One region of the Halomonas sabkhae genome, then DNA from elsewhere that is predicted to be linked to it. Evidence: riboswitches for the same ligand, from Rfam matches in the RefSeq annotation. Region 1 holds a riboswitch; each other region holds the start of a gene.
The links. A riboswitch is a leader RNA that binds a small molecule or an ion and turns the genes downstream of it on or off. The one in region 1 is predicted to bind thiamine pyrophosphate.
Positions count from the first base shown of each region.

Region 2: linked by a shared signal. The riboswitch ahead of tenA (thiaminase II) and the one ahead of QWY79_RS05025 (SLC5/6 family protein) in region 1 are both predicted to bind thiamine pyrophosphate.
Region 3: linked by a shared signal. The riboswitch ahead of thiM (hydroxyethylthiazole kinase) and the one ahead of QWY79_RS05025 (SLC5/6 family protein) in region 1 are both predicted to bind thiamine pyrophosphate.

Region 1 is NZ_JAUFPM010000006.1:85,021-95,125, forward strand. Features, by position in the region: gene ilvD (dihydroxy-acid dehydratase) at 1-1,444, opposite strand, end outside; gene QWY79_RS05020 (TenA family protein) at 1,574-2,278, opposite strand; gene QWY79_RS05025 (SLC5/6 family protein) at 2,275-3,681, opposite strand; TPP riboswitch at 3,671-3,783, opposite strand; gene QWY79_RS05030 (hypothetical protein) at 4,146-4,583, shown strand; gene QWY79_RS05035 (amino acid deaminase) at 4,774-5,985, opposite strand; gene QWY79_RS05040 (CoA-acylating methylmalonate-semialdehyde dehydrogenase) at 6,023-7,522, opposite strand; gene katG (catalase/peroxidase HPI) at 7,894-10,105, shown strand, end outside.
Region 2 is NZ_JAUFPM010000017.1:274,633-284,737, reverse strand. Features, by position in the region: gene QWY79_RS12105 (acyl-CoA dehydrogenase) at 1-136, opposite strand, end outside; gene QWY79_RS12100 (MFS transporter) at 203-1,582, opposite strand; gene QWY79_RS12095 (class I SAM-dependent methyltransferase) at 1,741-2,379, opposite strand; gene QWY79_RS12090 (VOC family protein) at 2,419-2,799, shown strand; gene QWY79_RS12085 (DUF4870 family protein) at 2,887-3,264, shown strand; gene QWY79_RS12080 (lysophospholipid acyltransferase family protein) at 3,268-4,215, shown strand; gene QWY79_RS12075 (OpgD/OpgG family glucan biosynthesis protein) at 4,491-6,035, shown strand; gene mdoH (glucans biosynthesis glucosyltransferase MdoH) at 6,046-7,935, shown strand; TPP riboswitch at 7,976-8,119, shown strand; gene tenA (thiaminase II) at 8,192-8,860, shown strand; gene QWY79_RS12060 (sugar phosphorylase) at 8,989-10,105, shown strand, end outside.
Region 3 is NZ_JAUFPM010000012.1:207,478-217,582, forward strand. Features, by position in the region: gene gloA (lactoylglutathione lyase) at 1-35, opposite strand, end outside; gene QWY79_RS09035 (hypothetical protein) at 188-529, shown strand; gene QWY79_RS09040 (C40 family peptidase) at 596-1,090, shown strand; gene QWY79_RS09045 (peroxiredoxin) at 1,402-2,040, shown strand; TPP riboswitch at 2,110-2,210, shown strand; gene thiM (hydroxyethylthiazole kinase) at 2,243-3,049, shown strand; gene thiE (thiamine phosphate synthase) at 3,039-3,665, shown strand; gene QWY79_RS09060 (DMT family transporter) at 3,675-4,550, opposite strand; gene QWY79_RS09065 (D-alanyl-D-alanine carboxypeptidase) at 4,703-6,304, opposite strand; gene QWY79_RS09070 (sulfite exporter TauE/SafE family protein) at 6,445-7,233, opposite strand; gene hglS (2-oxoadipate dioxygenase/decarboxylase HglS) at 7,223-8,584, opposite strand; gene QWY79_RS09080 (LysR substrate-binding domain-containing protein) at 8,845-9,750, shown strand; gene QWY79_RS09085 (LysR family transcriptional regulator) at 9,747-10,105, opposite strand, start outside.

The DNA of each region.
Region 1 (10,105 bases):
CGAAGCCATGGCTGCCGCCCGAGAAGCGACCGTCGGTGATCAGGGCCACCTGATCGCCCAGGCCGCGCCCCATGATCGCCGAGGTCGGCGTCAGCATCTCGCGCATGCCCGGACCGCCCCGCGGCCCCTCGTAGCGAATGACCACGACATCGCCGGCGACCACCACGCCGTCATTGATGCGCGCCTGCGCCTCCTCCTCGGAGCCGAACACCCTCGCCGTGCCGGTGAAGTGGGTGCCTTCCTTGCCGGTGATCTTGGCCACGGCCCCTTCCGGCGCCAGATTGCCGTAGAGAATGCGCAGGTGGCTCTCGTTCTTGAGCGGGGCGTCGAGCGGCGCGATGATCGACTGGTCATCCGGATACGGCGCCACGTCCGCCAGGTTCTCGGCCAGGGTCCTGCCGGTCACCGTCAGGCAGTCGCCATGCAGCATGCCGGCCTCGAGCAACATCTTCATCAACGGCAGGATGCCGCCGATGGCGACCAGCTCGCTCATCATGTAATGGCCACTGGGGCGCAGGTCCGCGAGTACCGGCACCCGGCGGCCGATCTCGGTGAAGTCCTCGAGACTCAGCGACACACCGATGGTGTCGGCCATGGCGATCAGGTGCAGCACGGCATTGGTCGAGCCACCGAGCGCGATGACCACCGTGATGGCGTTCTCGAAGGCCTCGCGGGTCATGATGTCCGACGGTTTGATGTCCTTGTCGAGCAGGTTCAGCACCGCCTCGCCGGCCGCGTGGCTGTCCGCCCGCTTGTCGTCCGAGATGGCATTCTGCGCCGAACTGCCCGGCAGGCTCATGCCCAGCGCCTCGATCGCCGAGGCCATGGTGTTGGCGGTGTACATGCCGCCGCAGGAACCGGGACCGGGAATCGCCGTTTCCTCGATCTGCTTGACGTCGATCAGGTCCATGTCGCCGCGGCTGTGCGCTCCCATGGCCTCGAACACCGACACCAGATCGGTATGGTTGGCACCGGGCATGATGGTGCCGCCATAGACGAAGACACCCGGGCGATTCAGACGCGCCAGTCCCATCACGCAGCCCGGCATGTTCTTGTCGCAGCCGCCCAGGGCCACCACGCCGTCGAACCCTTCGCAGCCCGCCACGGCTTCGATGGAGTCAGCGATCAGTTCCCGCGACACCAGGGAATACTTCATGCCCTCGGTCCCGTTGGCGATGCCATCGGAAATGGTGATGGTGTTGAAGATCACGCCCTTGCCACCGGCGGCATCGGCGCCTTGGCTGGCTTGCTCCGCCAGCTCGGCAATATGGCTGTTGCACGGCGTCACCTGGCTCCAGGTCGAGGCCACCCCGACCTGGGGCTTGGTGAAGTCTTCATCGGAAAAGCCAACCGCGCGCAGCATCGCGCGACTGGCCGACTTGCCGACACCATCGACCACCGGGGCGGAATGCCGGCGGCGTGGATCACTTGGAGTATTGCTCATGCTGAGGCCCTTTTCGGATTGCTAGTCAGGCTTTAAAGGGTGACTGTCCGCGGTCGGCCTGGCAACCCGTAAACAGCGCATTTGCCGCGCACCGATGCCGCCGATCAGGCCATACAGCGCGCCGCCACTTCAGTCAGCGTGATAAACGGCATCGTGAAAAGCGCGCTCACAAGCCACCGTTTCGCGAAAACGTTTTACCACACCCGCGAACGCCTCATCCTCCAGCCGGGACATTTCTTCCTCCAGGCGCCGCCGCAACCAGGCAACGAAGGTTCGGAAATCAGGATTGTCATGCAGGTCGATCCACTCTTCCATCAACGGCTGAAGCCCCTCCGAGCGCTCGACACGCGTGGCCCACTCCAGGTACAGCCACTCGGTGACCACCAACACGGCCAGCATTTCGGCATAGCGCGTACTCCGAGCGCCCTCCTGATGCAGGGCGGTATCCTTCAACAGCTGTCGAAAATCACGCGTGGCCGGCAGGTACTCGGCCTCGGCCGACACACCGTAGGCCTCGAAGGTACGCTGGAAGGTGCTGTTCTCGTCACTGGTCAGCATGCCCATGAACTGCCCGAGCACGACCCGATCCTGCATACCGGGAGCGTGACCGATCGCCTGTCCGAGCAAAGCGGTAAAGGGGTCGACGAAGCCATAGTCCTGCACCATGTAGGCGGCGAATTTCTGGTCTGTCAGTCGCCTGGCGGCCAGCGCATCGAATAACGGGTGGTGCACGGTCCGCGACCAGTCCGGCTCACTGACTTCCCGCAACCACTCAGTCAGGCGCGGCGACGCCTGACGCTCGGCCCACTGCGTCCATTCGGCAATACTACTCATGCATCGCCTCCGTCGCTTGTCAGGGAAGCACGCGGAGCCGGCCAGGCCATGGCGATGGCCACGCTGACCAGCGCCGACGCCAGCAGGGCCCCGACAAAGGGCGCGAGCGCCGGAATGCCGCCCGGAAAGCTCGCCGCCTGAATGCCTGCCAGCAGGCTGCCCTGGGCCCACCAACCGGGCACGACAGCACCCACCAGACCCGCCATGCCGCCGACCATTGCCGCCAGCGAGCCCATGCGTCGCCAGACGCCGAGCAGCACCGGCACGATGGTCGCCGCGCACAACAGATCGGCAATCAGGAACAGGCGCAGTACCGAAAGCTCCTGCAACGCAATGACCACCACTGGCAACATCAGGCCCACGGTCACCAGACGCGCCGCGCCGACGGACAGGCCGCTGCGGCCGGAACCGGCCACCACCAACGAGGCAATGGCCGTCTGCAGGGTGTCCACACTCGAGGCGACCAGCGTCACGGCCAGCACCAGCGCCGGAATGGCCAGCCAGCCCGGCGCTTCGGACAGCAGGGCAAAGAACGGCATGGGCGGTTCACCGAGCGACAACCCATGCATGACCGCGAGCATGCCCAGGCCGCCGATGGCCATGATGACCAACAGCACCCCGACACCACCCAACAGGGCGCCACGGCCCAGGGCACGCTGGTCCTCGGCGGCCCAGACGCGCTGCCAGTAGCCCTGATGAAAGAGCTCGGCGGAGGTCACGGCGATAACCAGGGTCAGGGCCACCGCGAGGGCATCCATCGGCGGTGTCTGCGGCAGGGATGCCTGCTCGGGCATGGGCGGCAGCACCCAGAGCACGACCCCCGTCACCAGGATCAGTAACGCCAGCAGCAACCAGCCCTGCCAACTATCCGTGGCCAGGCTGGCACGCAGCCCGCCGACCGCCGTATAGGTCAGGGTAACGAGGGCCACCCCGATGACCACGGCGCTCGACGGCACTTCGGAGAGCAGCGACGCAATGGCACCGATGGCGGTCAACTCGGCGGCCAGGAAACAGCCCATGTAGAGAATCGACACCAGGGTGACCCAGCGGCGCACCCCGGCGCCATAACAGGCTTCGGCAAACTCGCCGATGCTCCGCCCCTCGGGCAGGTAGCGCCGGATCATCGGCCCATACAGACTGAGCACCACCAGCGGCAGGGCCGACCCCAGCGCATAACCGAGCAGCGCCAGGGGGCCCACCATGGCGCCGATCTCGGGCGGGGCGAAGAGAATCCAGGCCCCCATGCCGGAGGCCAGAAAGGAAACACCCAACGAGCGCGCACTCTGGGAGTTACGCGCCGTCACATAGTCATCGAGGGGGCCTTCGGCCCGGCGGGCCCGCAGGCCCAGAAAGGCAAAACACAACAGAGCCGCGCCCAGCACGGCTGACGTCAGGTAAGGCATGTCGCACTTCCTCCGCCGGTACAAACCGGATCAGGTTCCAGGGTCAGCGTCGGACGCTCTCTCAGCCCCGGTGTAGCGGGTGGGGCTCCCCTGGCGACAGTGAATTGAATTGTGAGTCGCTGAGCGGATAGGCCATGACATGGCGAACCCGCCGTCAACGCGTGCCCATGATGCCACATCATCGGCCCGATGCTAACTCTGGTTCCCGTCCATCGGCCCGCGGATGCCGGACCCGGTACAGCAAGCCCTGCGGCGACCCCAGGGCTCCCTCCTCTCCAATCACCTCATCTCATCTCATAAAAGCATGATTATAATCCACAAATCACGCCATCATCGAATTAGCACAATAAAACCATTTATTACTACTTGTGTCATACTCTAAATGAACTATTGTTAATAGACACAGCTCAGGAGAGATTCACACAGGAGCTGTATTCAATGCCCAAGCTTCATGGGAGGTCAAAATGACTACCCTCATTCGCCATCGCCAACACAAGGTCGCTACGGCCAGCGAAGGCCCTGAAGCTGCCGAGCGCATTGAGCAAGGCAAACTGAAACACCAGCGGAAGGCACATTTCGGTCGCTCGATGTGGATGGCAGCTGGTACCTGCCTGGTGGCAGGCTTGATGATCACGACACAGGCCATCGCCGCAGGCAGCACTATCAGGTTTCAGGGTGCTATTTCAGAGCCGGGCTGCGAAACGCAGATGCAGACCACCAACTCGCTGCCGCGCACAGAGTGCTACATCAGTGAGCAGGGTGTATCTCGAGAGGTTTCGGCAACCAGCACGGCTGAACAAAGCTGGCACACACTGGACGGTGAGCGCCTGACAGGCGGGGAAGGCCAGATCATGCAGTACCTGCAGCAATCACCGGGTTACATGCGACTGACCTACCGCTGATTTGCCTCACCCGATTCCATCTGGAGCATGAGACATCATCATCAACGCGGCAGTAGACACAGGGTCAACGAGACCCCCACTTGATCCATCAGCGAGGTATTCACTCATCAACACCAACCTCTGGCGAAGAAAGCGCAGTACCTTCCCTTGATATGGCCATGACCGGGACGTCATGGCCTTTTTTTGGTGCTCAGAAAGCGGTGTCCATGACCTCCGTGACGTCCAGCCGCTCATCGACCCGGCAGATCCGCCGCCACTTGTCGAAGGTCAGGCAGGGGTGCGAGGCGCCAAAGGCCACCACATCGCCGATGCGCACATCATCGGCCGAGTCCGGCAGGCGGATGAAGGCATGCTGGTCCATCAGCCTGGTGATCTCCCAGCCGTCGACGCTCAGCACCTCGTCCACCGCGCCGCCTTCCCGATAGCGGCGCAATGGTTCGGGCAACTGATCGGCGCCGATATCGCGCTTGCCCAGCGCCACGATGGCCAATCCCGGTTCCGGCAGGGACTGCACCTGAGCAAAGACCTCGAGCGCCGGGCGCAGGCCTGCGTGCAGATCGGGGCGGCGTGACAGCACACCCTGCTGGGCCTGGCGGTAGATGCCGTGATCATGCACCACATAGCAGCCGGGACGAATCACCGGCGTGAAGCGTCGACGCAGCTCGGCCGTATCGAAGGCCTCGGCGATCAGGTCGTACCAGGCCGACCCCGACGCGGTGATAATGGGCAGGTCCACGGCGAACCGCCCCTCGTCGTCGAGGCAACGCGCCGCCTCGACCAGCCGCGTGGCATAATCGCGAATCGCCGGTACCGGATCCTCGGCATGCACCACGCCCTCGTAGCCCTCCATGCCGGCCAGGGCCAGGCCCGGCTCGGCATCGACGACCCGCGCCAGTTCCCTGACCGCCTCCACGGAGCGGCAGCCGGTACGGCCGCCCGCGACGCCCAGCTCGATCAGCACCTTGAGCGTCAGGTTGCGTTTGGCGAAAAAGTGCCCGAGTTCCCGGGCGTTGTCCTCACTATCGACCACGCAATGGAAGTCAGCGCCCGCCTCGAGCAATTCGGCGATGATTGCCATGTTGGCCTGGCCCACCAGTTGGTTGGCCATCAGTACGCGCACGACGCCACTGGCAAAGGCTGCGCGGCACTGTGGCGCGGTGGCCAGGGTGATGCCCCAGGCCCCCGCCTCGAGCTGGCGACGGAACAGCGCCGGCGTCATGGTGGTCTTGCCGTGTGGTGCCAGCCGGGCGCCATGCGACTCGGCAAAACGCTGCATCCACGCCAGGTTATGCGCCAGCGCCGCCTCATGCAGCACCGCCGCCGGCAGGCTCACCCCGCCCAGCAATGACGGCCCGAGTTCCGGTGTGCCCTTGTGGCCCAGCTTCGATAACGAATCCTGCATGCAACCTCTCTTGGCTGACGAATCATGACGCGCCGAATCAACTCAGCGATATGGTGCTGTTGATGCCGCTGGAAACGTTTTCGGGCTCGAACCAGCGGGCGGTAACGGTCTTGGTCTGCGTCCAGAAGGCAACGGCCTGCTTGCCGTTGGGGCCCATGTCGCCCAGCTTCGACCCTCGCGAGCCGGTGAAACTGAAATAGGCCACCGGCACCGGAATCGGCACATTGATGCCCACCTGGCCGACGTCGATGTCGGACTCGAAGCGCCGCGCGACCCAGCCGGAGTTGGTGAAGATCGAGGTACCGTTGCCATTGGGGTTGGCATTGATGAAGTCGATGGCCTCATCCAGCGTCTCGACCGCCACCACACAGAGTACCGGGCCGAAGACCTCCTCGCGATAGATCGTCATCTCCGGCGTGACATCGCTGAACAGTGTCGGGCCGACGAAGTTGCCATCCGGATACCCGTCCACCTGGCAGCCGCGACCATCGACCAGCAGCGTGGCTCCTTCGCGCTCACCCACGCCAATCAGTTCCTCCACCCGTGCCTTGGCCGCCGGCGAAACCAGAGGCCCGAGGTCGGCATCGCGCTGGGTGCCGGGCCCTACCACCATGCGGCGCGCGCCCTCGGCCAGATCCGCCAGCCACTCGCGGGCCTCGCCCACCAACACCACCACCGAGTTGGCCATGCAGCGCTGCCCGGCGGCGCCGAAGGCCGAACCCAGCAGGTTGTTGATGGCCTGGCTGCGATTGGCATCCGGCATGACGACACAATGGTTCTTGGCGCCCATCATCGCCTGGACGCGTTTGCCGGCCTCGCTGGCACGCCGATACAGCTGGGTGCCGACATGGGTCGAGCCGATGAACGACATCGCCTTGATGTCCGGATGGTCACACAGCCGATTGGCGACCTCAGGCCCACCATGCACCACATTCAGCACGCCCGGCGGCACCCCCGCCTCATGCGCCAGCTCGACCAGCCGCATGGTGGCACCCGGGTCCTGCTCGGACGGCTTGAGCACGAAGGTATTGCCGGTGGCGATGGCCAGCGGGAACATGAAACAGGGCAACATGATCGGGAAGTTGAACGCCGTGATGCCGGCACCGACGCCCAACGGCTGGTTGAGCGTATAGACATCCACCTCGCTGGCGGCATTCTCGGCCAGCTCGCCAAGCTGCAGGGAGGTGATGGAGCAGGCATGTTCGACCACTTCCAGGCCACGCCCCACCTCGCCGGCGGCATCCGGCAGCGTCTTGCCGTGCTCCTCGGTGATCAGCGCGGCCAGCTCCTCGCTGTGCTCGCGAATCAACGCCTGCAGCTCGAGCATGATGCGCTGACGTCGGGCCAGCGGCACCTTGCGCCAGCTCCTGAAGGCCTGCCGGGCACTGGCCACGGCGCGGTCGACGTCCTCCACCGAGCAGAAAGGCACACGGGCCACCACTTCCTGGGTAGCCGGATTGACCACATCGCGCTTATCCTGACTCTGAGAGAGGAAAGCCTGGCCATCGATATACATCGGGATCTCGCGCACGGACATGAGCATGCTCCTGTAACGAGGGGAAAACGCGCCAGGGCTCGTCAGGCGGCGTATCACGCCGCGCTCTGACAGGCCCCTGATGACGTCGAGTCTAGCCAGACGGCGTGTCGCGCCACAACGCGCCAATAGTCGGTACCGCGTCCGCCCGTCTCGGGTGAGCGTCGAGCCGGCACCGCCCCAGCGCCATAAAACGTCACTATCACGATGGTTGGCAAAGGCAGTTGGTCACGTCCCGGCAACACGGCATAAATTAATAATGAAAAGACACGCTGCGGAAACCGCGATTTCCTCGGGAAAGCCCCGGTTTCCGGCAGCAGGTTCTTTAACTGCGGCGTCACATCCAGGACCGTCAGCAATCGAGGAGATACACCATGAGCGAACATCACAACAGCGGGGCCGCCGGTCAGTGCCCCGTCATGCACGGCAGTAATACCAATGTTCGGGGCCAGGGCACGGAAAATCGTGACTGGTGGCCCAACCAGCTCAACATCGGCATCCTTCATCAGCACACCGGCAGCTCCAACCCGCTGGGTGAAGACTTCAACTACGCCGAGGAATTCAAGAAACTCGATCTTGCCGCGGTCAAGCAGGACCTCACCCGACTGATGACCGACTCCCAGGACTGGTGGCCGGCCGACTTCGGCCACTATGGCGGCCTGATGATTCGCATGGCCTGGCACAGCGCCGGCACCTACCGCATGGGTGATGGCCGTGGCGGGGCCGGTGGCGGCCAGCAACGCTTCGCGCCGCTCAACAGCTGGCCCGACAACGTCAACCTCGACAAGGCGCGTCGCCTGCTCTGGCCGATCAAGCAGAAGTACGGTAACAAAATCTCCTGGGCCGACCTCTATGTCCTGGCCGGCAATGTGGCTCTGGAATCCATGGGGCTCAAGACCTTCGGCTTCGCCGGCGGCCGCGAGGACACCTGGGAACCCGAGGACGACATCTACTGGGGCGCCGAAAAGGAATGGCTCGGCAGTGACGAGCGCATCGTCGACAAGCAGGAGCGGGAGCTCGAGAATCCGCTGGGCGCCACCCACATGGGCCTGATCTATGTGAACCCCGAGGGCCCCGAAGGCGAGCCCGACCCGGTCAAGGCCGCCCACGACATCCGCGAAACCTTCTCGCGCATGGCCATGGACGACGAAGAGACCGTGGCCCTGATCGCCGGCGGCCACACCTTCGGCAAGACCCATGGCGCGGGCACCGAGGAGCAGGTCGAGGCCGAACCGGAAGCCGCGCCCATCGAACAGATGGGACTGGGCTGGAAGAGCCGTCACGGCAAGGGCATGGGCGAAGACACCATGGGCGGCGGTCCCGAGGTCATCTGGTCCCAGACCCCCACCCAGTGGAGCAACTACTTCTTCGACAACCTCTTCGGCTATGAATGGGAGCTGACCAAGAGCCCGGCCGGCGCCTACCAGTTCATCGCCAAGGACGCGCGGGGCGATGAAATGCCCGGGCCCGAGCCCGACTCCCCGCGTCGCGCGCCGACCATGCTGGTCACCGACCTGTCGCTGCGTTACGACCCGGCCTACGAGAAGATCTCGCGGCGTTTCCACGAAAATCCGGAAGCCTTCGCCGATGCCTTCGCCCGGGCCTGGTTCAAGCTGACGCACCGCGACATGGGCCCCAAGGACCGCTACCTGGGCCCCGAAGTGCCCAGTGAAGACCTGATCTGGCAGGACCCGGTACCGCCCGTGGATCATGACCTGGTCGATGCCCAGGATGTCGCGGAACTCAAGCGCAAGCTGCTGGGGTCCGGCCTCACGGTCAGCGAGCTGGTCTATACCGCCTGGTCCTCCGCCAGCACCTTCCGTGGCTCCGACATGCGCGGCGGCGCCAACGGCGCCCGCATCCGCCTGGCGCCGCAGAAGGACTGGGAGGTCAACCAGCCGCAGCAGCTGGCCAAGGTGCTCGAGACCCTCGAAGGCATTCAGGACGACTTCAATGCTGCGCAGGCCGGCAACAAGCGCATCTCGCTGGCCGACCTGATCGTGCTCGGCGGCGGCGCCGCCATCGAGAAGGCCGCCCGCGAGGCCGGTCACGACATCGAAGTGCCCTTCTCGCCGGGTCGCACCGACGCCACCGATGCACAGACCGATGCCGACTCCTTCGAGGTGCTGCGTCCCGAGGCCGATGCCTTCCGCAATTATCGCCGCACCAGGTTCGCCATTCGCGACGAGGAAATGATGCTCGACCGCGCCCAGCTGCTGGGCCTCAGCGCCCCCGAGATGACAGTGCTGATGGGCGGCATGCGCGCGTTGGGCGCCAACTACGGTGACGTCAAGCACGGCATCCTGACGGACCGCCCCGGCAGCCTGACCAACGACTACTTCGTCAACCTGACCGACATGGCAACCGACTGGCAGGCGGTCTCCGACGAAGAAGACGTCTTTGAGGGCCGCGACCGCAAGACCGGCGAGGTCAAGTGGACCGCCACCCGGATCGATCTGGTATTCGGTGCCAATGCTCAGCTGCGGGCGCTGAGCGAAGTCTATGCCCAGGACGATGCCAAGCAGAAGTTCGTCAGGGACTTCGTCGCCGCCTGGAACAAGGTCATGAACGCCGACCGCTTCGACC
Region 2 (10,105 bases), on a different contig from region 1:
GCCCGGCTTCCTCGAGCACGGACTCGACCAGGTCGGCGTCGACTTCCTCGAAGCCGGGTAGCGACAACACCTGGTGCTCCAGCACCTCTTGCAGCATGAATCGATGGTCACGCAGTGGCGGCGTATAGGGCGTCATGCAGACTCCTTGGCGGATAGGTGGTGCCCCGAGCTTAGGGTCACGACGGCCTCGCGACCATTAGGCCTAGGTCGCACCGGGCGTCGGGGCCGTCGGCGGCTCATCGAAATAGACAATGTGCGCCTCATGGCGTGGTGGCGGCCCGACCAGCGGCTCGGCCACCGCGACGTCGGCCACCGCCCGCGACAGGTCCTCCACATGCTCGTGCTCGCGCGCGCCCTGCACCCACTCATCGGTGACCAAGAGTTCGGCGCCCACCGCGCTGAGCGGTGTGGCCGGCGAGAATGGCGCCACCGGCAGAGGCGCCGGCCGCACACGACGACGCCAGCTGAAAAAGGCCACCAGGCTCAGCCCCAGCACGCCCAGGCACCAGAACAGGCCGTCATCGCCCAGCACCGACATGACCGGCGTGATGACCGGCGGGCTGAGGGTCGAGCCGATGGCATTGATCAACAGCAAGCCCTGGCTCATGCGCACCAGGGCGCCGGCCGGGGCCCGGTCGGCGGCATGCCCCACCGACACCGGATAGAGCGTGAAGATCCCGCCTCCCAGCAAGAACAGGGCCGCTGCCAGGCCCCAGGATGTCAACGGCACCAGCAGCACGACACCGGCGATCAGCGCACAGCAAGCCCCCAGCAGGATCAGTACCAGCTGACGGTCATGGCGATCCGACCAGCGCCCGACCGGATACTGCAGCAGCATGGCGCCCAACACCATCACCGCCATGAACTGCCCGACCCGCTCGACATCATGCCCCACGCGCTGCAGGTACAGGGGCAGCAGGGTATAGACCGCGGCGACCGCCAGACCGGAGCCGAAGCTGCCCATCACGCCGGTCGGCGTCAGGCGCATCAGGCGCGCCGGCGACAGCGGCTCGGCCTTTTCGAGCAACGGGGTGACGCGCGGGATCATCGCCATCGGCAGCACCGACAGCGACGCCAGCATGCCGATGATCATGAAGGGCGCCAGCTCGCCCAGCGCCAGGGTCGCGCCGAGCATCAGCTGGCCGACGACGCCGGCGGCATAGACGGCGATCACGTAGAGCGCCAGCAACCGGCCTCGCACGCGCGGCTCACCGACCGCCAGCAACCAGTTCTCGATGACCAGAAAGACCCCGACCGTGGCCCAGCCGGCAACCAGGCGCAGCACGAACCAGGCCCAGGCCTCGACCAGCAGGCCCTGCAGCAGCACGGTCACGGCCACCAGCGAGGCGAAGCTGCCATAGGCTCGAATGTGTCCGATCGCCAGCAACAGGCGATCATTGAGCAGCGCACCCAGCGCCAGGCCCAGGAAATAGGCCGAGGACACCCAGCCGATGACCTGTGGGGAATAACCGGCGGAATCCAGGCGCAGCGTGGTCAGGGTGACCAGTGCCCCATTGCCGATCGCCAGAATGAACAGCCCCAGCAGAGGGGCCAGCGCCATGAGCAGTAATTGCCGTGACATGTGAGGTTCTCGAGGCAAGCCAACAGGAAGAGAGCGGCAACCACAAACCCGGGGTGCCGAGTTCAAGCGCGAAGCAATATACGCCTGCCGCTCGCCGCGGCCAATCGATTTCGCTCACCTCGCGATGCCCGCCCGCGAGATAACCGGCGGACACTCGATCAAGGCTTCTGCATCAGCACCACATCGGCATCGACCAGCTCGACGTTGAGGCCGAAGCGTTGCCCGAGCCATTCGAAGGTGGCATCGGCGAAGAAGGCCACATGGGTCGGGTCGCGGATATAATGCCAGGTGGCAAAGGCCTCTCGGGAGCGCACCCGCTTGGTCATCACCCCCAGCCAGCCACCGGCATGGAGATGCGCGACCAGGCGTTCGATCTCGGCGCCCGGCTGCGCGAGGTGTTCGAAGACTTCCGTGGCCGTGATGACATCGTACTGACACTGCCAGACCGCATCGTCCGGGGCATAGAAGGGGTCATAGAGCGTCATTCGATGCCCCGCTTCCTCGAGCATCAGCGACAGGGTCGGCCCCGGCCCGCAGCCGAAATCCAGCCCCCGTGCCGGCGCCGGCAGGCGTTTCCGCAGCGGCGTGCACAGCCGGTCGAGAAAGCGCCGATACCCGGAATCCGCGCCATGATTGTCATGGAGGTCATAGACGGCCTTCTCCTCGGCCGCCGAAAGGTGTTGCCATGCCGGCACGAACACCAGCGAACATTGTCCACAGACCAGATAATCGCGTTGTTTATCACGATGATAGCCGCTGGTATCGGGAGAAGCGCATAGCGGACACGTCTGCATCATCGTATTCTCTGGTCAGGGACAACACTCAAGGAGACTTTCATGCTGTCAGGTCTGGACCACCTGGTCATCACCGTGACCGACATTTCGCGAGCCGTGGACTTCTACACGCGCGTCCTGGGACTCGATGTGCGCTATCGGGACCAGGAGCGCGTCGACCTGATGCTAGGCAACATGGCACTGCGCCTGCACTGGACCGCCACCGATATCGAGCCGCGGGCGGCCACCCCGACCCCCGGCAGCCTCGACCTCTGCCTGCGCAGTCGCCTGCCGCTGGAGGAAGTCCAGCATCACCTGCATGCCCTGTCGGTGGACATCGAGCTGGGGCCCGTCACGCGCCAGGGCGCCACCGGCGAGATCGAGTCCCTCTACCTGCGCGACCCGGATGGCAACCTGCTGGAAATCTGCCGACCGGTACGCTGAAGGCCCGGGTGACGCGACTGGCATCACTGGAGCTGGCAGGTATCATGGTGCAACATTTTTACATTCACTCCCCTTCAAGGATGACGCATGAACGACAACAGTGCTCAGGACCCCACGGTCATTGAAGATTCCCCCAAGCCCGACACCACCATCACCATGGTGATCTATGCGCTGCTGCTGGCGGGCATCGTCACCGGCGGGCTGACCGCGCTGGTCGGCGTGGTCATGGCCTATGTCTATCGCGGCCAGGGGCCGCAATGGCTCGACGAACATTACCGTTATCAGATCCGCACCTTCTGGATGGGCCTGGTGTATTTCGCCGTTTCGGGCCTGCTGACCTTCATCCTGATCGGCTTTCTGACCTGGCTGCTGGCCGTCATCTGGCTGGTCATTCGTTGCGTCAAGGGCTTCAAGGGACTCCAGGAGGAACGTCAGCCGGACAACGTGGATACCTGGCTGGTGTGATGCATGGCTGACCCAAGACCGTCCCACGACTCGGCCCCCCGTCACGACTGGCAGAGCCGTGCCATCGCCACGCTGTGGCAGGGCCTGTCCGGCTGGCGCCCCGCGTCACTGTGGCGCCTGGCCCGCCTGACGGGGCCCTTGGTGGAGCGCCTGAGCAAGCGCGAACGCCGGGTTACCCGCATCAACCTCGCCCAGGCCTATCCCGACCTGAGTCAGTCAGCGTACCAGCGGCTGTCCCGGGATAGCCTGACCCATTCCAGCGCGACCATGCTCGAACTGGGCTTCGCCTGGCGCGGCGCGCCGGAGCGGGTCGCCGCCTCGATTCAGGAGGTGCACGGCCGCGAGCTGCTGGACGAGGCACGTCGGCAAGGGCGAGGCGTCATCGTGCTGGCTCCGCACTTCGGCAACTGGGAAGTCCTCAATTTCTGGCTGTCCAGCCACTTTCCCTTCACCGCCATGTACGAGCCCCCCAAGCTGGCCGCCCTCGACCCCATCATCCGCCAGGGACGCGAGCGTCAGGGCGCCAGCCTGGTGCCCACCAATCCTCGCGGCGTGGCGGCCCTGCTCAAGGCGCTGAAGCGCAGCGAGGCGGTGGGGATCCTGCCCGACCAGGAGCCCGACTGGGGCAGCGGCGTCTTTGCACCCTTCTTCGGTCGACAGGCCTATACCGCCACCCTGCTGCCCAAGCTGGTGGCGCGTACCGATGCCAGGGTGGTGACCGGGGTAGCGCGACGCCTGCCCGGTCGCGGTTTCGCCATCCACTTCCTGGCCGCCGACGAGCGGGTTCAGGACAGCGACGAAAGCCGCTCGGCCGCCGGCGTCAATGCCAGTGTCGAGGCAGCCATTGCGCTGGACCCGGCACAGTACCAATGGGAATACAAGCGCTATCGCAAGACCCCGGAAGAGGAACAGCAGTTGCCGGAGTGGCGACAGTTCCGCCTGTATCGCTAAGCAAACACCCTCCAGGAAACGCTGCCTGGAAATGGAACCTTTGTGCGATATTGTCGACAAAGGTGACGAAATATTGGATCCTCACGGTCATTCCTGCACATCAAGACCGATCTTGGCCCGACAGGCGCGCCATGGTCGGCGTGATGCAGGACCCGACACAGTGTAGAGCCGCAACACGACATCCGGGACACCACAACAACGCTCCGGCATGCTCACCACCTCCTGGACCGGCTTGCGCGGGGAAGTGCCGGCGGGACCCCATGGAGATGCGCAACATGCAGTTGCCCAGTCAGATCCTGGCCATGGCGCTGGGAAGCCTGGTGGCGCTGGACGCCGCCGCCTCATCACACAACGAGCTGTTCGACCGCATTGCCAAGCGGGCAGAGACACTGGCCAGCGAACCCTATGAAGACGCCGACTCGGAGATCCCGGAAGCGCTGGCCGAGCTGGATTACGATCAGTATCGACAGATACGCTTCCGCCAGGAGCACGCCATCTGGCGCGATCAGGGGCTGTTCGAGGTGCAGTTGTTTCACCCCGGTTTTCTCTATGAGCAACCGGTCGACATTCATCTGGTCGAACCCGACGGCGAGCCACGGCCCTTGCCCTTCGATACGTCACGTTTTCGCTATGACGACGCGGTCGAGCACCTGGCCGAGCGGGACTTCGACGACCTCGGCCATGCCGGCTTTCGGCTGCACTACCCACTGAACAGCGGCGAATACCACGACGAGTTCATGGTCTTCCTGGGCGCGTCCTACTTCCGCATGATCGGCCGCGGCCAGGGCTACGGGCTGTCCACGCGCGGCCTGGCCATCGACACCGCGGAACCCCAGGGCGAGGAGTTTCCTGCCTTTCGCGAATTCTGGCTGGTAAAACCCGAGCCGGACGCCACCCGGATGACCGTCATGGCCCTGCTCGACAGTCCCTCGGTGACCGGCGCCTACCGCTTCGACATCGAGCCCGGCCGTCAGACGATCGTCGACACGCACGCCAGGCTGTTCGCCCGCGAGGATGTCAACAAGCTCGGCGTGGCGCCACTGACCAGCATGTTCATGCATGGTGGTCTGGGCGGCTATCCGGCCGACGATTACCGCCTGCGCGTGCATGACTCCAGCGGTCTGGCCTTGCACTCCGGCCAGAGCGAGCGCATCTGGCGACCCTTGAGCAACCCCGAAAAACTGCATATCTCGAGTTTTCAGGATACCTCGCCCAAGGGCTTCGGGCTGGTACAGCGACCGCGCCACTTCGAGGGCTACCTGGATGCCGAGGCACGCTACGAAAAACGCCCCAGTCAGTGGGTCACGCCACTGAGTGACTGGGGCGAGGGCCAGGTCGAGCTGGTCGAGATTCCCTCGGACAGTGAAGCCAACGACAACATCACCGCCTACTGGGTGCCGCAGGAGCCGTTCGAAGCCGGCGAAGCGCGCAGCTATCATTATCGGCTGCAAACCTTCGGCGCCACGCTACCCGACCAGCAGCTCGGCCACGTCATTCGCAGCCGTCAGGGCTGGGCGGCACTACCGGGACAGGACGACCCGCCGCCGCCCAGCCAGCGGCTCTTCATCGTCGATTTCCGGGGCCCCGCCCTGGAGGGACTCGAGGCCGACCAGCCGGTCGAGTCACAGCTGACCACCTCGAATGGCGACATCATTCAGCAGTGGGTACAGCAATTGCCCGATGGCCAGACCTGGCGCGCCAGCTTCCGGCTCGCCCCGGAGGAAGGCACGCCGGCCGACATGCGATTGAAACTGACACTGCGCGGCCAGCCGCTGACCGAAACCTGGAATTATGTCTGGTATCCCGATGAGCGCCGCTGAGTCCCGGGCCATGGTGGCTCCTGTCCCCTTCCGGCGCACCCGGCGGCTGATTTTCGCGCTGCTGGTGGCCGCAACCACGATCCTTGGCCTGTGGACCATGTTCCGCATCCTCCATGTCGGCGGCCTGACGCCACTCGAACTGGCGGTGATGGCGCTGTTCACGGTGACCTTCGGCTGGATTGCGGTCGCCTTCTGGAGTGGCCTGATCGGTTTTGCGCTGTCGATCATGCGCCGCGACCCGCTCAGCCTGGCCCGGGCCTGCGACCCCCGACCGCCGGACACGGCCCACTCGATCACGGCCCTGGTCATGCCGGTCCACAACGAGGATGTCGAACGCGTGGCGGCGGGCCTCGAGGCCACCTGCCGTGACCTGCCGCCACAGACCGCCGCGCGACGCATCGAGGCCTTCGTGCTCAGCGACAGCACGGATGCCGACAGCATCGCTCGCGAGCACGCCGTCATGGCGGCCCTGCAACAGCGACTGGCCGACCACTGCCGGCTGCATTACCGCCACCGCGACAGCAATGCCGGACGCAAGGCGGGCAACCTCGGGGACTTCTGCGAGCGCTGGGGCGCCCATTACGACTTCATGCTGGTACTCGATGCCGACAGCCTGATGAGCGGCGACACCATCCACCAGATGATCGCGCAGATGGAAGCCAACCCGAACCTCGGCCTGCTGCAGACCGTGCCCATCCCGGTTCGCCAGGACAGCCTGTTCGGACGCGCCAACCAGTTCGCCGCCGCCGTCTACTCGCCCATGCTGGCCAGCGGCCTGAGCTTCTGGCAATCCGATGCCGCCAACTACTTCGGTCATAACGCCATCCTGCGCGTCGCGGCGTTCACTGCCCATTGCGGCCTGCCCGAATTGCCCGGCCGGCCTCCGCTGGGCGGCGATATCCTCAGCCACGACTTCGTCGAGGCCGCCCTGCTGCGCCGCGCGGGCTGGGAAGTGCGCATGCGCACCGACCTGGGCGGCAGCTTCGAGGAAATGCCGAGCCATATCCTCGACTACGCCAAGCGCGATCGCCGCTGGGTCCAGGGCAACCTGCAGCATCTGCGATTGCTGGGCGGCAGCGGCCTGCACATGGTCAGCCGGGTGCATTTCCTGTGCGGTGCCCTGGCCTACCTGTCCTCCCTGGTATGGCTGGCGATACTCGTCGTCAGCACCGCCGATGCGCTGCTGCATGCACTGATCGATCCCAACTTCTTCACCTCCGACGCCCAGCTGTTTCCGGACTGGCCGATCTCTCCGCCCAACCTCATCATGCCCTTGCTGGGCGGCACCCTGGCGATGCTGCTGATGCCCAAGGTGCTGGGCGTGGCCCTGGTCTGGCGACAGTCGGCGGCAGCGTTCGGCGGGCGCGCCCGACTGCTCGCCAGCGCCCTCCTGGAAGCCCTGTTCGCCATCCTGATCGCGCCCCTGATGATGGTCTTTCACAGCCGTTTCGTGGTGGAGGTGCTATGCGGCCGTACCGTAGCCTGGAATGCCCAGTCCCGCGAGGGGCGCGCCCTGCCCTGGCGGGACGCCGTTCGCTACACCTGGCCCGGCACTCTGGTGGGCGCCATCTGGGCAGGCGTGACCTGGTGGTACACCCCCGGCTTCTTCTGGTGGTTGACGCCCGTCTGGCTGGGCCTGCTGCTCGCCGCGCCCCTGGTGCGCTTCAGCAGCAGCCTGACCATCGGACGACGCCTGCGCCGACGCGGCCTGCTGCTGGTGCCCAGCGAGACTTCGGTCCCCGCCGTGCTGAGCCACCTGGCCGGTCAGGCCCCGTTGGAGGACGCGGCCGAGCTCACGCCGCCGCCCGCGGAATACCGCCGCGCCATGCCGTTGCAATCCTTTGCCGGCGACTGGGCACTGGCACCGGGTAACAAGAAGGAGTCCGCCACTGGCCCCTGACCCCCCTGTTCAAGCCTCGACGAGGTGTTAGAGTAGAGGCTCTCGCTTGACGGGGTGCCGGTTACACCGGCTGAGATGACGCTCGCCCTCAGGGGCACAGCGTTGATCCCGTGGAACCTGATCCGGGTGGCGGCGACTCATGGTCGCCCGTGAACCGGCGTAGGGAATCAAGCGCAGCGCCCGGTGCCGCTATACCGGTCGTCCTGCCCGCTCGTTTCGCTGCGCCCACATGCCGGATCCCGACACCGGAGACATGATGGGTTACCAATTTCACGACCTGACCGACGCCTGCCAGACTGACTGGCGCGCCTACATCGAGCACGACTTCGTGCGTTCGCTGGGCGATGGCAACCTGGCCCCCGAGGCCTTTCGTCACTACCTGCAACAGGACTATCTGTTCCTGATTCACTTCTCGCGCGCCTATGCCCTGGCGGCCTACAAGAGCCACGACCTGGCCGAGCTGCGCCACGCCTTCGAGGGCCTCAAGACCATCCTCGACGTCGAGCTCGATCTGCATGTGGGATTCTGCCGCGAATGGGGCATCAGCGAGGAGGACCTGGCCAGACTGCCCGAAGCCCGCGCTACCCTGGCCTACACGCGCTATGTGCTGGACACCGGCAGCCGCGGCGACCTGCTCGACCTGCACGTGGCGCTGGCGCCCTGCCTGGTGGGTTACGGCGAGATCGCCAACTGGTTGAACGCGCGACCGAGCACCCTGCGGGGCGACGCCAACCCCTTCGAGTCCTGGATCGCCATGTACGCGAGTGATGACTTCCAGGCCGCCATGCGCGACGAGATCGCCTGGCTCGACGCCCGTCTGGCCGAGGTGACGCCGGCGCGTTTCGCTCGACTGGCGGAGATCTTCCGCGACGCCACCCGCCTGGAAATCGACTTCTGGCAGATGGGCCTCGACCAGACCGCTTGAAGCCCCGGTGGTCTAGGTCGCCACTCTCGGACACCAGCGTTGGTGGGTGCCGGATGCCATCCACCCTGTGGGCTGGCATGCTATCTGCATGAGACGTTCCGGTTCCTGACGCGAGAGTGGCGGCCATGATGCCCAGATCACATTCCACACCGATCGATGCGGCGCAATTTCGGCGCCGCACCCACCAGCATCTGGAGATGCTGTATGGCCCGCGGGCCGATGAAGTCCTGCGCCGCCTGGAAACCCTGCTGACTCACCAGGCCCCGGCCAGATCGACGCCGGACACAGCCCCTGTGCCCCTGTGGAGCCAGCGTGACCAGTGGCTGATCAGCTACGGCGACAGCCTGGTCGCCGATGACATGCCGCCCCTGCAGGTGCTCGAGGACTTCCTGAACCGCCACCTGGGCGACACCCTGAGCGGCGTGCATATCCTGCCCTTCTTCCCCTGGAGCAGCGATGACGGCTTCTCGGTCATTCACTATCGCGAGGTCAATGCCGAGCTCGGTGACTGGGATGACATCCAACGCCTGGGCCAGCGCTTCGATCTGGGGGTCGACCTGGTACTCAACCACGTCTCGCGGGAGTCGCTGTGGTTTACCGACTACCTGACCGGCAGCCAGCCGGGCCGCGACTACTTCATCGAGATGGACCCGGATACCGACCTCTCGGCGGTCGTGCGGCCGCGCAGCTCGCCATTGCTGGTCAAGGTGCCGACCCGGCGCGGGGTGCGCCACCTGTGGGCGACCTTCTCGGAAGACCAGATCGACCTGAACTTCGCCAATCCGGATGTGCTGCTGGAGTTCATCGGCATCCTGCTGTTCTATCTCGACCAGGGCGCCAGAGTGATACGCCTGGATGCCATCGCCTATCTCTGGAAGCAGGTGGGTACGTCCTGCATACATTTGCCCCAGACCCACGAGGTGGTGCGCCTGCTGCGCACCATCATCGACCATGTCGCCCCCGATGCCCTGCTGCTGACCGAGACCAATGTGCCCCACGAGGAAAACATCAGCTACTTCGGCCTCGATCGACTGGCGGCCCCCGACGCGGGCGACGCGTCCCCTGACGAGGCGCATCTGGTCTATCAGTTCCCCCTGCCGCCCCTGCTGCTGCACACCCTGACCTGCGGCGAAGCCGGCACCCTGGCAGCCTGGCTGCGCAGCCTGCCCGAACTGCCCCCGGGCTGCAGCTTCCTGAATTTCACGGCAAGCCACGACGGCATCGGCGTTCGCCCCCTGGAAGGCT
Region 3 (10,105 bases), on a different contig from region 1:
TGCACGCCGGGATGCTGTTCGCCCTGAAAGCTCATGTCATGCTCCTTGTCTGGTCGCAAATAAGGTCGTGCAAAGGTGTACCCCCTTGCATGGGGGCGCGGCCCGCGGATTTCCACCCGTCTCGGCATGGCAGTCATCGCAGGGGGAATCTACATTCAAGTAGTACACCGCTACCAAGGGGGTCATCATGACCACCGACGCGACACTGGGTGACCATATCACCTACAAGCAGCTGGTCCGTGCCGTTTCTCACGGCTTTGCGCCGATCGTGGAAGTCGAGTCCCAGGATGGCATCTACACCGTGCGCTTCCACCATGCCGGCGGAGTATCCACGCTCTCCGACAAGGAAGGCAGGACCTGCACCTACCTGGGTACCGGGCAGATCCGTGAGCTGCTGGGCGAGGCGGGACTAACGCATGGCGTGCTCACCTGGGATGACCAGTGCGGTGACGAGATGATCGGGGTGCCCGGACACGCCATGACACCGGAAGAGCGCCTGACGCACGGCACGCGTATCGCCTTCCAGTGAGGGCCGCCAGGGGTTAGGCTTGGCGAGTGATGCCCACATCCTTGCCCAGTGCCTCGGGAGCCCCGCATGTCAGCCTGCCCCAACCCTGCTCGCCCCTGCCTGCCGCGCTGGCCACTGGCGTTGATGCTGTTGCTGTGGCTGGCCGGTTGCGCCGGGCCGGACCTGGCCACCCGCGACGCGGGCGGCCTTTCCATGGAACGCACCATGATCCTGGCGGAAGCCCGTCAGGCACTCGGCACACCCTATCGCTATGGCGGCGATACCCTCAGCGGCCTGGACTGCTCGGGGCTGGTTCAGCTGACTTACGCCCGCGCCGGCATCAGCGTGCCGCGCACCTCCAGTCAGCAGTTCGACCGCCTGCCGCCCATCGACACCGCCCGCCCGGGGGATCTGTTGTTCTTCGACACCAGCGGCGGCGGCGATGCCAGCCACGTCGGCATCTACCTGGGCAACAATCGGATGATTCATGCCCCGGGGCGCGGGCGCCAGGTGACCACCACCCCGCTGGGGCTGGATTATTGGCAGGAGCGGTTTCTCGGCGCCGCCGCGCCGGCACCTTGATTTGGCCGAGTCACGAGAAACGAGCTGCGAGCAGTTGGGAGTCGAGATAATGCGCGGTGCTTGCCCAGGCACATGGCGAGTATCGAGTAGCGAGGGACGAGCGGCTGGGAGCCGGATTGATGCCACGGTGCATATCCATGCACAGGACGGCTCGAAGCTCGTATCTCGAAGCTCGAAGCTCGAAGCTCGAAGCTCGTGCTAACCATATCACCACAGGTTGTTTCCCCAACCCATTGCCCCCATGTAATGCTGAGGCCGTCGATACGGCAGCGCGTGGGCGATGCCATCAACTCAACCCAGAGGAGCCTGACATGTCATTGCAACTCGGCGATATCGCACCAGATTTCACGCAGGAAAGCACGGCTGGCACCATCAACTTCCATGAGTGGGCCGGGGACAACTGGGTCATCCTGTTCTCGCATCCCAAGGATTTCACCCCGGTGTGCACCACCGAGCTGGGTGAGGTCTCGCGGCTCAAGCCGGAATTCGACAAGCGCAACACCAGGGCCATCGGCCTGTCCGTCGACCCGCTGGAAGACCATGAAAAGTGGGCCGGCGATATTCAGGACACCCAGGGCCAGGGCCTGAACTTCCCGCTGCTCGCGGATGGTGATCGCAAGGTCAGCGACCTGTACGGCATGATCCACCCCAACGCCAACGACACCCTGACGGTGCGTAGCGTCTTCATCATCGATCCGAACAAGAAGGTCCGCCTGACCATCACCTATCCGGCCAGCACCGGTCGCAACTTCGCCGAAGTGCTGCGCGTGCTGGACAGCCTGCAGCTCACCGACGAGCACAAGCTGGCCACACCAGTGAACTGGCAGGATGGCGATGACTGCATCATCGTACCGGCAGTCAGCAACGAGGAGGCGCAGAAGCTCTTCCCACAAGGCTGGGACGAGCAGAAGCCGTATCTGCGTGTGGTCAAGCAGCCCAAGCGCTCTTGATCGCCCGGCGGCGGTGGCCGATGCCACTGCCGCCTCTTTACAGATGCGGCGCCACCGCGGATAGTAAAAGCCTGACGACAGGGGCGCCGGCGGCGATGCCGACCGGCTGAGATGCACCCTCACCACCTGACCCGGATAATGCCGGCGGAGGGAGTCGTGCCGGCCCTGCCTCGCTGGCACCTCCCCTCGCCCGGGAGTTGCCATGCACAGCATCGATCTCGCCAGCCACCTGCGCCGCATGCGCCAGGCCCGCCCGCTGGTGCACAACATCACCAATCATGTCGCCATGAATACCATGGCCAATGTGCTGCTGGCGCTGGGCGCCTCGCCGGCCATGGCCCATGCCCGCGAAGAAGTCGCCGAGTTTGCGCGCCTGGCCGGGGCCGTGACCCTGAACATCGGCACCCTGTCGCCGCACTGGGTGGATGCCATGGAGGACGCCGCCCGCGCCGCCAATGAGGCTGGCACTCCCTGGGTACTCGATCCCGTCGCGGTGGGCGCCACGGCGCTGCGCCGTGATGCCGGCCAGCGTCTGCTGGCGCTTTCGCCGACCGTCATACGCGGCAATGCCTCGGAAATCCTGTCACTGGCGAATCAGGGCAGTGGTGGCCAAGGCGTCGACAGTACCGACACCAGCGACGATGCCGAGAGTGCCGCCGTGACGCTGGCACAGCGCACCGGTGGGGTCGTCGCCGTGACCGGCGAAACGGACCTGGTGACCGACGGTCGGCGCCTGGCACGTATCGCCGGCGGGCATGCCCTGATGCCGCTGGTCACCACCCTGGGCTGTGCCCTGAGCGGCGTGGTAGGCGCATACCTGGCGGTGGCCGAGGATCCCTTCGAGGCCTGTGTGGCGGCACTCGCCAGCTATGCCGAGGCCGGCCGCCTGGCCGGCGAAGAGGCGCAGGGCCCCGGCAGCTTCAGCGTCGCCTTCATCGACGCCGTGTATCGACTCGACCCCGAGACCCTGAACCGCCAGGCCCGAGTGGAGCTCTACGATGCGCCTTGATCTCTCGCTCTATCTGGTCACCGACCCCGAACTGTGCGCCGAGCGCGGCCTGGAAGACACCGTCCTCGCCGCCGTGGCAGGCGGCGTGACCCTGGTGCAGCTGCGCGACAAGCAGGCCGGCGATGCCGAGCTGATTCCGGTGGCCCGACGCCTCAAGGCTGCCCTGGCGGGTAGCGGCGTGCCGCTGTTGATCAATGATCGGTTGGAGGTCGCCCTGGCCAGTGGCGCCGATGGCCTGCATATCGGCCAGGACGACGGCGAGGTCCATGAAGCCCGCGCCGCCCTGGGGCCGGAAGCCATTCTAGGCCTTTCGGTGCAGACCCATGACCAGCTGGCCAGGGTCGATACGACGCGGCTCGACTATCTGGGGCTGGGGCCGGTGTTTGCCACGCCCAGCAAGCAGGACCACGCGGCCCCGCTCGGTTTCGACGGGCTGGCCGCCCTGGCCGGCGCCAGCCCACTGCCCACGGTGGCCATCGGCGGTCTCAAGGCCGAGCACGCCGCGGCCGTGCAGCGCGCGGGCGTCAACGGCATGGCCGTGATCTCGGCCATCTGCGGCACACCCGACCCGCAAGCCGCGGCGCGCGCCTTTCCGTACTTCGGCCAGACCTGCTGAGTAGCGATCTCAGGCCGTGGGGCGCCGATTCAACGCCACGCGCCGCTCATGGTAGGCGATCGCCAGGCCACTGAGGATGATCAGCGAGCCGCCCACCAGCACCCACAGGTCCGGCACTTCGTCCCAGATCCACCAGCCCAGCAGCACGGCCCACAGCAGTGCCGTGTAGTCGAAGGGTGCGGCCAGCGCCGCGGGGGCGTAACGGAAGGCCAGGGTCAGCCCGATCATGGCGCCCACCCCCAGCACTCCGGCCAGCAGGAAGAACGGCCAGTGGATCGGCGCCGGCATCTGCCAGACCCAGGGCAGGGTCGCCGCCGACACCAGCATCGGCACCAGAGTGGTGTAGAAGACCATGGCCCAGAGGTGCTCGCGATCACCGTAACGCCGCGCGGTGATCATGGTCAGCGCATAGCAGATCGCCGCCCCGATCACGATCAGGGCCGCCGGCTGGAAGCTCTCTCCGCCGGGACGGACCACCACCAGTACGCCGGCAAAGCCGACCAGCGTCGCCAGCAGTGTCGTGCGATCGACCCGCTCACCCAGCAGCGGCACCGAGAGCAGATTGACGAACAAGGGCGCGGCGAAGGCGATGGCCGTGGTCTCGGCCAGCGGCAGCAGCGTCAGCCCCCACATGAAGCAGACCATGGTGCCGGTGAAGACCAGCCCGCGCAGCAGGTGGCCCCCCGGCCGACGCGTCCTGAGCTTGCGCAGCCCGCCGCTGAACCGCGCGATCAGGGCGATCAGCGGCAGCGACACCAGGGTGCGAAAGAAGATGATCTGCAGCGGCGAGTGCGTCTCGCCCAGCCACTTGGTAATGGCATCGCCGAGTGCCAGGCACAGCACGCCGCCGCACATGCACAGGATGCCCTTGAACGATGACGACATGACCTCTCCTCGTCGCTGTGCCGTCGCAATGAAACACCCCACCGGCAGGGCCGATGGGGTGCTGAATAGCCTGGGCCCGGTAACGGGCTACCACCTTGACGCTAACGACTCGGGCAGGACGCGGCAACCCCGCCCTTGGTCTCAAGCCTGAATCAGAACGATGCCTGCACCACCATGCAGTCCATCCCCTGAGCCTGCAGGCGACGGCAGGCACTGCGCGCCTGGCTCTCGCCCATGTCCACCAGGCGGGCCCGATAGACGCCGGCCTCGGCCACGTGCGGCACGGCTACACGGGCATCGGCCAGTTCGGAGGTCAGGCGTTCGGCGGCCCGCGCCGCGAGGCGACGCGCGTTGTCCGAGTCGCTGAAGGCGCCGACCTGCACGCCCCAGCTCCCCGAGGCAGCCGGCTGGTCCTGCTGCTCGGACAGATCGCGAATCGGATCGGACTCGCCGGCAGCCGACGCGGACGCCTCTGCATCGGACGTTGCGGAGGACACGACCGGCCCCGGCTCGGGCGTCGAGGCGTTCGCCTCGGATGCGGTGGTGCTGGAGGCCACGCTACTCGAGGAGGCGGCACTGGACGCAGCGCTACTGGCCGAGGCGTTGCCGGATGACTCGTCGATGGACGCCACCACCGGGCCGGATGTGGATGATGTCGACGCGGCGGGCTGCTCCTGCCGGGGCGTCGAACCGGCGTCTCCCATGCCGGTCTGGCGCGTCTCCGCGACGATGGCTTCGTCACTCGACGGGGCGCTGACCGACCCGGCATTCGCGCCGGCCGCGGATGGCGAGGACGAGCGCGATGCCGGCAGAGAGGCCACCGAGTTGCCGCGGCTGGCCATCATGCCGCCGGAAGACGGCATGGGACGCTCGCTGCGGGGCAGCAGGTAGTCGTTGGCGATGCGGGTATTGGCCAGGAAGCCACGGCCGTTATCCAGCGACGAGCGCATGAAGCCTCGATTGAGCAGGTCGGTCATGTGCTCATCCCGCGAGGACGAGGAGTAACCGCCCATGACCACCGACAGCATGCGCCGCCCGTTACGCTTGGCCGAGGTCGCCACATTGAAGCCGGAGGCGCGGATGAAGCCTGTCTTGAGGCCATCGGCACCGGGATAGGTGTCGAGCAGGTTGTTATGGCCGGTCACCGTCTTGCCGCGCCAGGTGAAGCGGGTCTTCGAGAAGTAGGGGTAATACTGGGGGAAGTCGAGCATCAGACGACGCGCCAGCATGGCCATGTCGCGCGCCGTGGTGACCTGGCGGTCATCGGGCAGGCCGGAGGCATTGCGGAAGGTCGTATCCTGCATGCCCAGTTCGCGTGCCCGGGAGGTCATCATGCGCGCAAAGTGTTCCTCGCTGCCGCCCAGCGCCTCGGCCACCACAACCGCGACGTCATTGGCGGAACGCACGATCAGGGACTTGATCGCCGTTTCCACCTCGATGCTGCTGCCCGGTTTCAGCCACAACTTGGTGGCCGGCATCTTCGATGCCGTGGACGACACCGGCAGGCGCTGGTCGAGGGTCATGCGGCCTTCATCCAGCGACTCGAACAGCATGTAAAGGGTCATCATCTTCGTCAGGGAAGCGGGATACCGCGGCTCATCGGCATTCTCGGCGTAGAGAATCTCGCTGGTTTCGGTATCGACCACGATCCCCGCGTAGCGCGGGTTCTGCGCTTGAGCGGTGCTGGCCAGCAATGTCGCGATGAAAAACAGGGTCAAGGCGAAGCACCATCGCCGTGTCGTTATGCGCCCCATGGGCTCTTCCTCTAGCGTTGTGACGTCTGCTGCACATGCTGCATTATGAACCAGATCGCCGCCCTGTACAGGGGACAAGCCCCTATTATTCAGCCTTTTTCACGACATTGCTGGCAAAATTGCGCTTTCGGGGCGGATTATCATGCTCCAGCACCGATCAGGCCGAGGCGCTGTACGCCCAGCCAGATCAGGCGCAGCGCCAGCAGGGTCATGCACCAGCGGAACAGGCCATCGAAACGATGCTCCGTGAGCCGCCCGAGCAGGCGCAGGCCCAGCCAGGTGCCGACCACACCGGCGGCGATCATCATGGCCATCAGGGCCAGCCAGTCATGAAAGATGAAGCCGGCCATGCCGAAGACAAAGGCCTTGGTCAGGTGCTGCAGGGTCATGCAGGCCGCAAAGGTGGCCACCGTGGTTTGCCGCGCGCCGCCATGCTGCTTGATGAAGGCGGCCACCAGCGGGCCACTGGCGCCGACGAAGCTGGACAGGAAGGTCGTCACGGCACCGGCCAGGGCGGTGCCCGCGCGCCCCAGGCTACGTTTGGGCAGCCCCGGTCCCCAGAGAGTGAAGAGCACGAAGCCGGCGATGGAGAGCTCCAGCACGCCGGCGGGCAGACGCACCAGCAACAGGCTGGCCAGCCCGGCGCCGGCGATGACGCCGGGCACGAAGGCACCCAGAATCGGCCAGTTGAGATGGCGCCAGGTCATCAGGGTACGACCGGCATTGGAGCCCAGCTGCACCATGCCGTGCACCGGTACCAGCGCCACCCCGGGCATGACCTGGGCCATGGTCATGATCAGCAGGGTGCCGCCGCCCACACCCATGGAGGCACTGAGCATCGAGGTCAGGGTCGAGAGTCCGATCAGCAGCAGCGCGACCCCGCCCTCGAGGGGTGAGAGACTATTCAGCCATGCCAGGCTATCCAGCATCACTCAGCGCGGCCATCACGGCGTCGATGGAGCCCTGTTCGCGCCTGGCATACAGCGCCAGCTCGTCGGTCACGGCCGCGCCCAGTGACGCCTCGAAGGCCGCGCGATTGGCATTGCCGGCATAAGCCTGATTCTGGTCACCGCCTAGGTTGGACTGGAAGATGCCCGCGGCACTCACCGGCAGGAAGTCCTCATAGGTGATCGGCTGGGCGCTGACCAGGCCCTGCTCGATCAGCGCCTCCAGGTCGGTCTCGGCCACCAGGCCGGCCTCGTGCCCGGCCCGGGTCAGACGGTAATCGAAAAACGCCAGCCCCCGGCGACGCAACTCGCCATGGGTATCCGGGAAAGCCTGAAAGACCTCGCCGAGCACCTGCTGGTGCGCGTCGTTGGCCAAGCCGGCGGTGTGCTGTCGCGCCTCCTTGAGCAGGCGGTCATAGAGCGCGCGTCCTTCGGGGGTCAGCGCCACCCCGCGCTGCTCGATCTCGCCGAAGCGGGCGGTGTGGCTGCCCTGCCGCTCGCCGACGAAACGCGTCGGCTCTTCCAGGGCCTTGAAGCTGGTCTGGCGCAACAGGATCGGGCAGTCGCGGCGCGGCGGGCCTTCGATGACGTCCTTGGGCGTGATACCGACCGCCGGCATGCGTCGCTGTACCTCGTCGATATCCAGGGTGCGCGGCGTCAGATGGTTGATGTGCGGCCCGCGAAAGCAGACCACGTCGGCGATCAGGCGGTGCTCGGCATGCAGGGCCTCATAGGTATCGAGATCCACGGTGGCATCCTGATGCCAGCGAAACGTCTCCAATGCCTCGCTGACGAAGCGATCGGCCTGCTCGCTGGTCAGCCCGCCCTGGCGTTCGCTGAGTTCGATCAGCTCGCGTGCGCCGGGGGTGAAGATGTCGCGCCGGGCGAGAATCTCGGCGGCCCGCTCGCGCAGCTCGGGGCTTTCGATGAGTTCGAGACGCAGCAGCGAGGTGAAGACCCGGAACGGATTGCGCGAAAGCGCCTCGTCCTCGACCGGCCGGAACGCCGTCGAGTGCACCGGCACCCCCGCTTCAGACAGATCGTAGTAGCCCACCGGGAACATGCCCATCACCGCGAACAGCCGACGCAGCATGGACAGCTCCTCGGGCGTGCCGACACGAATGGCGCCATGCCGCTCGACGCCCAGGCGGTTCATTTCATCGTGGGCTTCGAGTCGCTCGGCCAGCCCGGGGTCGTTGTGCAGGGTTTCCTGATTGACCTCCGCCACCAGCTCCAACAGGGTGCCGTACTGCGGCACTTCATCCTGATACATGGCCGACATGGCGCGGGAAAAGCGATCACGAATCTCGTGATGCGACACCGGAGACGTCATCGTGCCTACCTCTGTGTTGTCGTGCTGGCGTTCCAGCACGTCCTGGAGCTTGTCATTCATGGGCCACCGCGGGGCATTCGACACCCGGATCGGCGGCCATCCTCCTGGCATGAGAACAGAGCCAGCAGCGTGCCGGCAAACGAAAAAAAGCGGGCTATCCATTCCCTGTGCTCATGCACCCTGCACCACCCTGCCTTACAATGCAGATAACCCGGCAGATGCATGAACACCCGGAATCCTTGCCAACACGGAGATCGGCCATGAGCGCCCGCCACCTGCCCGCGACCATGACCATGCAGTGTTTCGAGGCCGCGGCGCGTCATCTGAGCTTCACGCGCGCCGCCGATGAACTGAGCATCACCCAGAGCGCCGTCAGCAAGCAGGTGGCCCAGCTAGAGGACTATCTCCAGCACAAGCTGTTCCGGCGCGTGCGGCGTAACCTGGTGCTGACCCCCGAGGGCTCGCTGTATCTCACCGAGGTGCGCCGGATACTGGCCCAGATCGAGATGTCGGCGCACTCGATCATGACCTACCGCGGCCAGGCCGAAGCCCTGCGCGTCGCCTGCCTGCCGACCTTCGGCGCGCGCTGGCTGGCGCGGCAGCTGCCGGCTTTCCTGGACGCCAACCCACGGATCGACCTCAGCGTTCACGACCACGTCGAGGCCTTCGACCTGGAGCGCGAGAACATCGAGGTGGCGATTTTCCACGGTCATGGCCACTGGCCGAACCTGGAGTGCCACAAGCTGTTCGAGGAGGAGGTCGTCGCCGTGGGCGCACCGGACTATCTGGCGCGCCAGCCCGCGCAACACGCCGCCGACCTGGCCGAGCGCCGCCTGCTGCATCTCGCCACCCGCCCCGATGCCTGGCATCGCTGGTTTGCCGATCAACACATCGCCAGCGAGCACAGTTACCACGGTACCCGCTTCGAAACCTTCCAGATGCTGATTCGCACCGCCATGAGTGGCGGCGGGCTGGCCCTGGTGCCACGCTTCTTCGTCGCTGATGAACTGGCCGCAGGCCGGCTCGTGCTGGCCTGGCCACATGTCATGCGCGGGCCGGATGCCTATTACCTGGTGTACCCCGAGCACCTCGGCGAACTGCCCAGGGTACGCCGCTTCGTCGACCATCTCCTGGCGTGTGCCGCGGCCGAGGCCCCGATCGACTAGCCGGGGCTGGCAGGGCGATCGAGGTGCTCGAGTATCCAGTCGGTGAAGCCCTTGACCTTGCCCACTTCGGCCTTGTGTTCCGGGTAGGCCAGATAGTAGGCCTCGCGACTGGTCAGCCCGAACGACCAGGGCACGCTCAGTTGACCGGCCGCCAGTTCCTCCTCGGCCAGGAAGCGCGGCACCAGCGCCACGCCACAGCCGGCGCGGGCGGCACGCAGGGCCATGTCGAAGGTATCGAAACGCGGGCCATGATAACTGTGCTCGGTATAGCAGCCCTGGGCCGCGAACCAGTCATGCCAGGCCTCGGGGCGGGTGGCGTTCTGCAACAGCACCAGTCGGGTCAGCGCCAGCGGCT